3 regions of the Pantoea sp. ABR1s genome follow, and region 2 is predicted to be linked to each of the others. Evidence: predicted binding sites of a transcription regulator. Region 2 holds the regulator's gene; each other region holds the start of a gene.

Region 1 (3,279 bases), 1.5 Mb from region 2:
GTATGCGATCGATTGTGGTGCCCGCCGCTGAACACCGTGCCGATCCCCGCTGGGCGCTGGCGGATGTCCGGCTGGACAATCTGACCCAGCTTAGCCTGCAGCATCTGCAGGGATAATATCAGCCCGCTTATGGCGGGCTTTTTATTGCCTGTTGCACCTGTCACTTGATCTGACCCGCAAAAAATAAAACAACGTTTCATTTTTATTGAATTCCCATCCCGCTCTGCCTAAGATGCCAAAAGCGTCCCCGTTTGGGGCATGAATAACCTGACCTGCAGAGAGGCCTGAGATGGACGTTCGTCAAAGCATTCACAGCGATCACGCTAAGCAACTCGACACTGAAGCACTGCGCCGCGAGTTCCTGATTGAGAAGATATTTACTGCCGATGATTACACCCTGACCTACAGCCATATCGACCGCATCATTATTGGCGGCGTCATGCCGGTGAATAATCCGGTCACTATCGGTGATGAGATGGGAAAACAGCTGGGCGTCGCTTATTTTCTTGAACGCCGCGAGCTGGGCATGATCAATATTGGCGGCCCGGGTCTGGTAGAAGTTGACGGTAAAGCGTGGGAAATCGGTCACGAAGAGGCACTTTACATCGGCAAAGGTGCGCGCAACCTGCAGTTCCGCAGCCTGAACCCTGCGCAGCCGGCCAAATTCTATTACAACAGTGCGCCAGCACACAGCACCTTCCCGGACAAGAAAATCACGCTGCAGGAAGCCGCCACCGCGACGCTGGGTGATGCCGCGACATCCAATCGCCGCACCATTAACAAATTTATCGTGCCGGATGTGTTGCCCACCTGTCAGCTCACCATGGGCTTAACCAAACTGGATGAAGGCAGCCTGTGGAACACCATGCCCTGCCACACCCACGAACGCCGCATGGAAGTCTATTTCTACTTCGATATGAGCGAAGAGTGCGCCGTCTTCCACATGATGGGGCAACCGCAGCAAACCCGCCATCTGCTGGTACACAACGAGCAGGCGGTGATCTCACCCAGCTGGTCAATTCACGCCGGTGTCGGCACCCAGCGTTACACCTTTATCTGGGGCATGGTGGGTGAGAATCAGGTCTTTGATGACATGGACCACGTCAAAATCAGTGAACTGCGCTGAGCAGAGGAGAAATACCATGGTACTGAGTACGTTTAACCTGGAAGGTAAAGTCGCGCTGGTGACCGGCTGTAATACCGGTTTAGGGCAAGGTATGGCGCTGGGTCTGGCCCAGGCGGGTTGTGATATCGTCGGCGTTAACCGTGATGGCCCGGATGATACCCAAAGTAAAGTGGAGGCGCTGGGTCGCCGGTTCTGGCCGGTGCAGGCCGATCTGATGCAGACCAGCGTGGTGGCCTCAGTGGTTGAACAGGCGCTGGCCGCTGCCGGTAAAATTGACATTCTGGTCAACAATGCCGGCATTATCCGCCGTGAGGACGCACTGAATTTCAGTGAGCAGGATTGGGATGACGTGATGAATCTTAACAGCAAGAGCCTGTTTTTCCTGTCGCAGCAGGTTGCCCGTCAGTTTATCGCGCAGGGTAATGGCGGCAAGATCATCAATATCGCCTCCATGCTCTCCTTCCAGGGCGGTATCCGGGTGCCCTCTTATACGGCGTCGAAAAGTGCCGTGATGGGACTGACCCGTCTGATGGCGAACGAGTGGGCAAAACATGGCATTAACGTCAATGCCATCGCTCCCGGTTACATGGCCACCAACAATACGGAACAGCTTCGTAATGATGAGTCGCGTAGTGAAGAGATTCTGGGCCGTATTCCGGCAGGCCGCTGGGGCGTGCCGGATGACATGATGGGCCCGGTAGTCTTCCTGGCCTCTTCCGCGTCTGACTACGTGAATGGCTACACCCTGGCGGTGGATGGCGGCTGGCTGGCGCGTTAATCTTACTGGCGGACAGTGTTTCATCGCTGTCCGCCTTGTTAATAATATTCATGCTTCGTTACAGCGTCACATGTTCTCATTTACTGGATAAATCCCTATACTGGATGCATCGACAGTTTTCTTTGCAACCAGGTTCTATCATGACGGGCGAAGGCCACATCATTTTTGCCATTGCCAGCGCTATCTTTGCGAAGCGTGCTGAGCTGACACCGGTGCTGGCGCAGGCCGACTGGTGGCATCTTGTCCCCTCAGCGCTGCTGACATGTCTGTTGCCCGATATCGATCACCCTAAATCTCTGCTGGGACAGCGACTACGCTGGCTCTCTCATCCTATTGCGCGCGCGTTCGGCCATCGCGGCTTTACCCACAGTTTGCTGGCGATAGCCGCCGGTTTGTGGCTTTTTCAGATAAACCTGCCCCAGTCGTCGCCGATACCGCCTGATGTCCTGCAGGGTCTGACGCTGGGCTACCTTAGCCATATTGTGGCCGATATGCTGACGCCTGCCGGGGTTCCGCTGCTGTGGCCCTGCCGCTGGCGTTTCCGGCTGCCGATTCTGCGCAGCCAGAAAGGCAACCAGCTTGAGCGGGCATTGTGCCTGGGACTGGTGGGATATGCGCTCTGGTTTCCGGTGGGCATGCCATCTTTTGGTGCAAACGGCTGGCCGTCACAGCTGTTCGATACGCTACAAAATGGCGTCGGACGGTTGATTTCCAGTCATACTGCGCAATAAATCAGCACAAAACGCCTTTAAGTTATAAACCATGCCATTTGGATATAAGGCACCCTCTTCGCCTGCTGTTACCATTCCTGCTGTCTTAATTCGTGATTAACATTATGCGGCCTTTCCAGAGCGAAAGGCCGCATTACTCTGGAGTTTCAGTATGGACCTTCCTCTTACGCTTAATATCGTAGCCTTTGTGGTGCTGCTGGTATTGCTCTCTCGCTTCAGCCGTCAGAACTGGAGCCTGTCGAAAAAAGTGCTGACCGGTCTGGTAATCGGCGTACTGTTCGGCCTGGTTTTGCAGTTGATCTACGGCGAAAACAGCGCAGTGGTCAAAGAGTCTATCAGCTGGTTTAACATCGTCGGTAATGGCTATGTCCAGTTGCTGCAGATGGTCGTAATGCCGCTGGTGTTCGTTTCCATTCTGAGTGCGGTTGCCCGTCTGCATAACGCCTCGTCGCTGGGAAAAATCAGCGTACTGACGATTGGCGTACTGCTGTTTACCACCGCGATCTCGGCGCTGGTCGGCGTCTTCGTGACCGGCCTGTTTGGCCTGAGCGCTGAAGGTCTGGTTCAGGGCGTGCAGGAGACTGCGCGTCTCAGTGCGATCCAGAGCAACTATGTCGGCAAAGTGGCTGACCTGACCGTGCCGC
Region 2 (3,279 bases):
AGCAGACGAGTAAACAGATCCTGACGCGCCGGCAAGCGCGGGCCAATCGCCGCCAGCCGCTGGCGGGCAAAATGAATGCGCGCCACGCGAGCCAGCTTCTGGGCGATCGACTGATCCGTACCGTGTTCAGTTGCCATGCGGCGCAGCGACACCGTCGGCGAGAAGCGGACAAAACTGTCGCGCCCGTGCCAGATCACCGCAAAGAACTTCTGCACCCCGTTCAGCACCCGCAGGTGTGGCGTTGCTTCGCCCTGGACTTCACGTCCTGGTGCGCGGCCAAACATCACCGTGACCGGCAGCATCTGAATATCCAGCTTAGGGTTATTGCGATGCAGGTCCAGGTAATCGTGAAAGATTTTCACGGATTCAACGCTGGGCACAAAATAGGGGAAGACGCGTGGGCCATTGTGGATAAAGACGTGGCGCGGCAGCAGAGAACCATCAATCTCCAGCGGAGTGAGCGGGTCGGGCAGATGATGCCGCAGACACTGTGCGCGTAAAGTCAGTAAGTCGGCCTTCGAATCGTAAGGCAAAACATACATAATAGGTCGGGTCGGATCCAGACCATGTTCAGACACGGGATCGGCCGGAATGGCCTTACTTTTTACCAAAAACGACAGTGGTAAATTAAGCAGTTTGTAATAGAGTTTACGCCAACCTGACATAGACAACATGAAGCCTCTTGTTAGCAAAGCGCCGCAAGCATACCAGAAAGCGCAGCGAAGATCTGTGGTGGTGCCAATTGCACGCAGCCCAGACATTGACGTCAATCCGATGAAAGGGTTCCCACATCATGGCAAATAATGCCACCGGACTTATCAGAATAGTAAAAGCTGCAGGTTACTCATGGCAGGGACTGCGTGCCGCCTGGCAACATGAAGCGGCGTTTCGGCAGGAAGCGCTGGCTGCGCTGGCCGCTATTGTTATCGCGTGCTGGCTGGATGTCGATGTGGTCTCCCGCATCCTCATGATTGGGGCGGTGGTGCTGGTGGTCATTGTTGAAATCCTCAATAGCGCCATTGAAGCAGTGGTCGACCGCATCGGTCAGGAGCATCATCCGCTGGCGGGTCGGGCAAAAGACATGGGCTCGGCGGCGGTGCTGATCAGCATCTTACTGGCACTCTTCGTCTGGATCGCGCTGCTCTGGACACATTTGCGATAAGCCTTCCATAACGCGTCTGAGGGCGCGTTTTCCCTGACAATCGGTTTCCATTTCACCAATACCTGTATATACTCACAGCGACTGTATAAACAACCAGGGGGCGGGATGAAAGCATTAACCAGCAGGCAGCAGCAGGTCTATGACCTGATTCGCGACCATATTTCTTCAACGGGCATGCCGCCTACGCGTGCCGAGATCGCCGCGCAGCTGGGCTTCCGTTCGCCGAACGCGGCAGAAGAGCATCTGAAAGCGCTGGCGCGCAAAGGCGTCATCGAGATCGTTTCCGGTGCATCGCGCGGCATTCGACTGTTAATGGAAGAAGAAGCCTCAGAAGGGCTACCGCTGATTGGCCGGGTTGCTGCCGGTGAGCCGATCATGGCGCAGGAACATATCGAAACCCACTACAAGGTCGATCCGGGCCTGTTTAAGCCGTCTGCTGACTTCCTGCTGCGCGTCAGCGGAATGTCGATGAAAGATATCGGGATTATGGATGGCGACCTGCTCGCGGTGCATAAAACCCAGGATGTGCGTAACGGCCAGGTTGTGGTTGCCCGCATTGATGATGAAGTCACCGTTAAGCGCTGGAAAAAGCAGGGTGCTATCGTGCATCTGCTGCCGGAAAACAGCGATTTTGACCCGATTGTTGTCGATACCCGTGCGCAGTCACTGACCATAGAAGGTCTGGCTGTTGGCGTGGTGCGCAACGGCGAGTGGCTCTGATTCTTCTGCCAGCGTGCATTCGCCTTCTCTGATGCTATTCTGTCTGCCCTAATTTTGTCGCTGCCTCTTTTGCGCAGCGACACTGAGCACGGAACGGCGAATGCGCTTTATTACGGCAACCGATAAAAATCTCTGGCGGCTTGCGCTGCCGATGATCCTTTCAAATATCACCGTTCCCTTACTGGGAGTGGTCGATACTGCAGTAATTGGTCATCTCGACAGCCCTGTCTATCTTGGCGGGGTTGCGGTCGGGACTACAGTGACCAGCTTCCTCTTTATGCTGCTGCTTTTCCTTCGAATGAGTACCACTGGCCTTACGGCGCAGGCATTTGGCGCTGGCGATAAAATGGCGCTGGCACGCGCGCTGACTCAGCCGCTGATCATTGCGCTGCTGGCGGGCGTACTGTTCATCGCTTTGCGTTATCCGATTATTCAGCTGTCGACCCATCTGGTTGGCGGCAATCCCGATGTACTCGAACAGGCGGCACTGTTTATTCAGATTCGCTGGCTCAGTGCGCCTGCCACGCTGGCAAACCTGGTCATTCTGGGCTGGCTGCTGGGCGTGCAGTATGCACGCGCGCCGGTGATCCTGCTGGTGGTGGGCAACCTGGTTAACATCGTGCTCGATCTCTGGCTGGTGATGGGGCTGCACTGGGGTGTCGCGGGGGCGGCAACCGCCACGGCGCTGGCGGAATACATTACGCTGGTTGTCGGCAGCATCATGGTCTGGCGGGTGTTAAAACTGCGCGGAATTACGCTTAGCCTGCTGAAGCAGAGCTGGCGCGGTGACAGCGGCCGGCTGCTGCGACTGAACCGGGATATCATGCTGCGCTCTCTGATGCTGCAACTCTGTTTTGCCTCGCTGACCGTACTGGGCGCCCGGCTGGGTCCGGATGTGGTGGCGGTTAACGCAGTATTACTGATGTTTATTACTTTTACTGCCTACGCGCTGGATGGCTTTGCCTATGCGGTTGAAGCTTTTGCGGGTGAGGCGCATGGTGCAAAAGATGGCAGCAAACTCCTGCGCGTCTGGCACTCTGCCTGTCGGCAGGCGGTAGTGGTGGCGCTGTTCTTCTCGCTGATCTATGCCATTTTTGGCCCGCAGATCGTTACTCTGCTGACCTCTCTTCAGTCACTTCAGCAGACAGCGGACCGCTATCTGGTCTGGCAGATGATAATGCCGCTGATCGGCGTCTGGTGTTATCTGCTGGATGGCATGTTCATCGGAGCGACGCGCGGGCGTGAGATGCGTAACAGCATGGTAGTTGCCGCAGCAGGCTATTTTCTGACGCTGCTTAGCGTACCGGTGCTGGGTAACCATGGTCTTTGGCTGGCAGTCACGGTTTTCCTGGCGCTGCGCGGCCTGTCGCTGTGGCTCATCTGGCGTAAGCACTGGC
Region 3 (3,279 bases), on a different replicon from region 2:
CAGGCGGGCAGTATCAGCAGGTGCTGGCACGCTGGGGCGAACAGGATGAGGCCATCACTCAGTCCACGGTGAATCCACCCGGCATTGTTTACTGAGTCTGCAGAACCGGCTCGCCTGCTGCAGCCGGTTCTGCGCACTTCAACCTGATGAGCACAGAATTGAACTACACTCTCCAGCGTTAGTGATTTATCCTGCCCGCCTGTTTCCGTAAAATCCTCACTGCGTGGCGGAGTAATTGACCTGGAAGCCCCATGAAAATCAGATTCCTTTCTGCCAATGAGCAAAAGCTGGCGGAGGTGCGCAAAATACTCGAACCTGTCGGGGTCGAAGTTCTGCCCATCGCCCGTCGCATCGAAGAAATTCAGACTGAAAACGAACTCGACCTGGTACGCGACAAACTGACCAAAGCCTTTTCGCTGATTGGGCGACCGCTATTTGTAGAGCATACCGGCCTCTATCTGGATGGCCTCAATGGCCTGCCCGCCGGTCTGACCCGCATCTTCTGGAACCGCCTGGACGCTGAGCGCTTTACCGCGCTGGTGCAGGGGCTCGACAGCCAGGCCGTGACGGCCAAAACGGTGCTGGGCTACTGCGATGGTCGCAAAATGTACCAGTTTTCGGGTGAACTGCGCGGCACCATCGCCGCGAAACCTGCCGGAACGCGTGGCTTTCAGTGGGACTGCGTCTTTATTCCTGAAGGCTATGAGCAGACGTTTGCTGAAATGGGCGAACTCAAGAATGAGATCTCGATGCGGCGCATCGCGCTGGATCGCTTCGCCACCTTTTTAAAAACCTCGCGGGGCATGGCATGAAACCTGAACTCAAACGCGCCTATGATTCCGGCAAACTGATTCTGTTTGCCGGTGCCGGTATTTCGCGCAATTTTGGCCTGCCCGAGTGGCATGAACTGATTGCGCATCTTGCTAATGAGCTGGGTTACGATCCAAAAATCTTTAATACCTATGGCACGCACCTGTCGCTGGCGGAGTATTACAAACAGAAAAAAGGTTCGCTTGGCCCGCTGCGCAGCTGGATGGATCGCGAATGGCATCGTCCCGATATTGATGTCCGCTCTTCTGAAATTCATACCATGATTACGCAGGGTAACTTCTCGCGTATCTACACCACCAATTACGATCGCTGGCTGGAAGCGGCGCATGAAGCGCACGGCGTACCCTATTATAAAGTGGCCAACGCCGCGGACCTGGTCTCTCTCACCGAAGATAAGCGTCACATCATCAAGCTGCACGGTGATTTTGATGATGACACCTCAATCGTGCTCGATGAGAGCAGCTATTTTGAACGCCTCTATTTTGATTCGCCGCTCGACATCAAACTGACTCACGATGTGATGGGCAACTCAGTGCTGTTTGTCGGCTACAGCATCAGTGATTTCAATATTCGCCTGCTGTTTTACCGTCTGACCAAGATGTGGGGCCGCACCGGGCTGGCAACCGCCCGGCCAAAATCGTACCTGTTCACTAACCGGAACAACCCGGTGGCCAAAGAGGTGCTGGGGCAGTGGGGGATCGAGGTGATCGTCTCGGAAGAGGACGATCCCCGTAAGGCATTGGCGATGTTTCTTGAAGAGCTGCTGGTGTAGCCGCCGGCCCTCGCGGCGGAGAATGCGTCAGGAAAAATGAAAAAAGCCTGTGCCAGGTTAAGGTTAGCCCGTGCACAACCGATAAACTCTATTCTCTGCTGGCAAAGCAGGATCGGCATGATATACTGTATGTATACACAGTACCTGAGGGCGAAAAGATGGCTGTTGAAACAAAATTTGTAGTAGTCAGAAAGGGTGAAGAGAAGATGACGTTTGCCAATAAGAAAGAGGCCGATGCCTACGACAAAATGCTCGATATGGCCGAAGCCTTCACCGACTGGCTGTTACAGCATCAACCTGCACTGGATGAATCTCAGGCAGAAACGCTGGGCCTGCTGATTGCAGAGCAAAAAGATGCGGTTCAGCATATTCTGCGCACCAGCAAACTGCCGGAAGCGGCAGCAGCACCCGTCTCTCAGCCAGAAGCTGTCTCAGACGATAGCGCGGATGAGCCGCAGGAAGAGCCTGCTGCAAAGAAAGTGCGCGCCGTTAAAGCCGCGTAATCTCAACAGCGCCGGAAGCGAACCTTCCGGCGTTGCTGTTTCTGAATAGCGGTTTGAGCTGTTCTCCTGCTAACTTTTTTACAGATAGTCTTCCTTCCACTCTTTTACCCTGCATAACGGGCTCTGACGCTCAACAGAACGATTTCACACATTAAGGGCTTTTCGTCCGATAAATCAAAACATTGTGATCAATGACAAAAGCGTTCAAAGCGTTGTGTTTTTAATCGCTAAATGGCAGTTAATGAACACTGCAGTCCATTAGTCGATTTTTCAGACGACCTTCCTCGCATGACTATCTTCCTCCCATAACGTGAGTTTTCATTCCACTGAGCGCCATACCCCTTTTGCTGCCCGGAACCGCACCCTGGGCTTTAATACTGGTCTCGTCCGGCGGGTATCGCCACACGCAGGATGCCTGGGTGACTGAACTCAACACGGTAGTCACTTTTTAAGTTAATAAGAGGATTTCGATCGCTGTCACGCTTTTTGCCCTGACAGATTGAGGTCATGACTAAAACTGATAGAGTTCCCGAACTGGATTGTTACTGCTTAGGCAGGCAAAACCTGACTTCTGGCCTCTGTCGGATGTCAGGTTTTTTTGTTTCTGGGGTTCCGATGAAAATCGCCAAAATTCTTAATAACAACGTGGTGATGGTTCAGGATGAGCAGGGACGCGAACAGGTCGTGATGGGGCGTGGACTGGCTTTCCAGAAGCGCATCGGTGACAGTCTCAACGCTGCGCACATTGAGAAGGTATTTGCGCTGCAAAGTGATCTGCTGGTACGTCGTCTGGAGGAGCTGTTACACCAGATCCCTCCTGAAGTGATGACCACCTGCGACCGCATTATTGATCTGGCAACACAACGTCTGGGGACATTGCAGGAGAGCCTGTATATCACATTGACCGACCACTGCTACTTTGCCATTGAAAGGCAGAAAAAAGGTCTGGCAATTAAAAATGTGTTGCTATGGGATATCAAACGCCTCTACCCCAAAGAGTTCGAACTGGGTCAGGAGGCCAGGGCTATCATTTCCCGTCGTCTGAATGTCGAACTGGCGGAGGATGAAGCCGGATTTATCGCGCTACATCTGGTGACGGCGCAGCTCAATAATGAAATGCCGGAAGTCATGCATGTCACCCGGGTTATGCAGGAGATTCTGCAACTGGTGAAG

What was found. Region 2 encodes LexA, which represses DNA repair genes until DNA is damaged. Its sites were predicted from a motif close to TNCTGTATGTACATACAGNA; they were not measured.
Region 1: the regulator LexA is predicted to act here: its motif matches at 2,003-2,022, upstream of ACXKZD_RS11040 (metal-dependent hydrolase).
Region 3: the regulator LexA is predicted to act here: its motif matches at 1,727-1,746, upstream of ACXKZD_RS22105 (YebG family protein).

What each region holds. Positions count from the first base shown of each region.
Region 1 is NZ_CM173823.1:2,346,062-2,349,340, forward strand. It holds gene hxpB (hexitol phosphatase HxpB) at 1-116, shown strand, start outside; gene kduI (5-dehydro-4-deoxy-D-glucuronate isomerase) at 290-1,126, shown strand; gene kduD (2-dehydro-3-deoxy-D-gluconate 5-dehydrogenase KduD) at 1,143-1,904, shown strand; gene ACXKZD_RS11040 (metal-dependent hydrolase) at 2,045-2,635, shown strand; gene ACXKZD_RS11045 (L-cystine transporter) at 2,787-3,279, shown strand, end outside.
Region 2 is NZ_CM173823.1:3,813,673-3,816,951, reverse strand. It holds gene plsB (glycerol-3-phosphate 1-O-acyltransferase PlsB) at 1-665, opposite strand, end outside; gene ACXKZD_RS17990 (diacylglycerol kinase) at 794-1,162, shown strand; gene lexA (transcriptional repressor LexA) at 1,268-1,882, shown strand; gene dinF (MATE family efflux transporter DinF) at 1,983-3,279, shown strand, end outside.
Region 3 is NZ_JBSZSY010000004.1:197,291-200,569, forward strand. It holds gene ACXKZD_RS22090 (ABC transporter substrate-binding protein) at 1-95, shown strand, start outside; gene ACXKZD_RS22095 (non-canonical purine NTP pyrophosphatase) at 252-812, shown strand; gene ACXKZD_RS22100 (SIR2 family protein) at 809-1,603, shown strand; gene ACXKZD_RS22105 (YebG family protein) at 1,762-2,106, shown strand; gene licT (BglG family transcription antiterminator LicT) at 2,722-3,279, shown strand, end outside.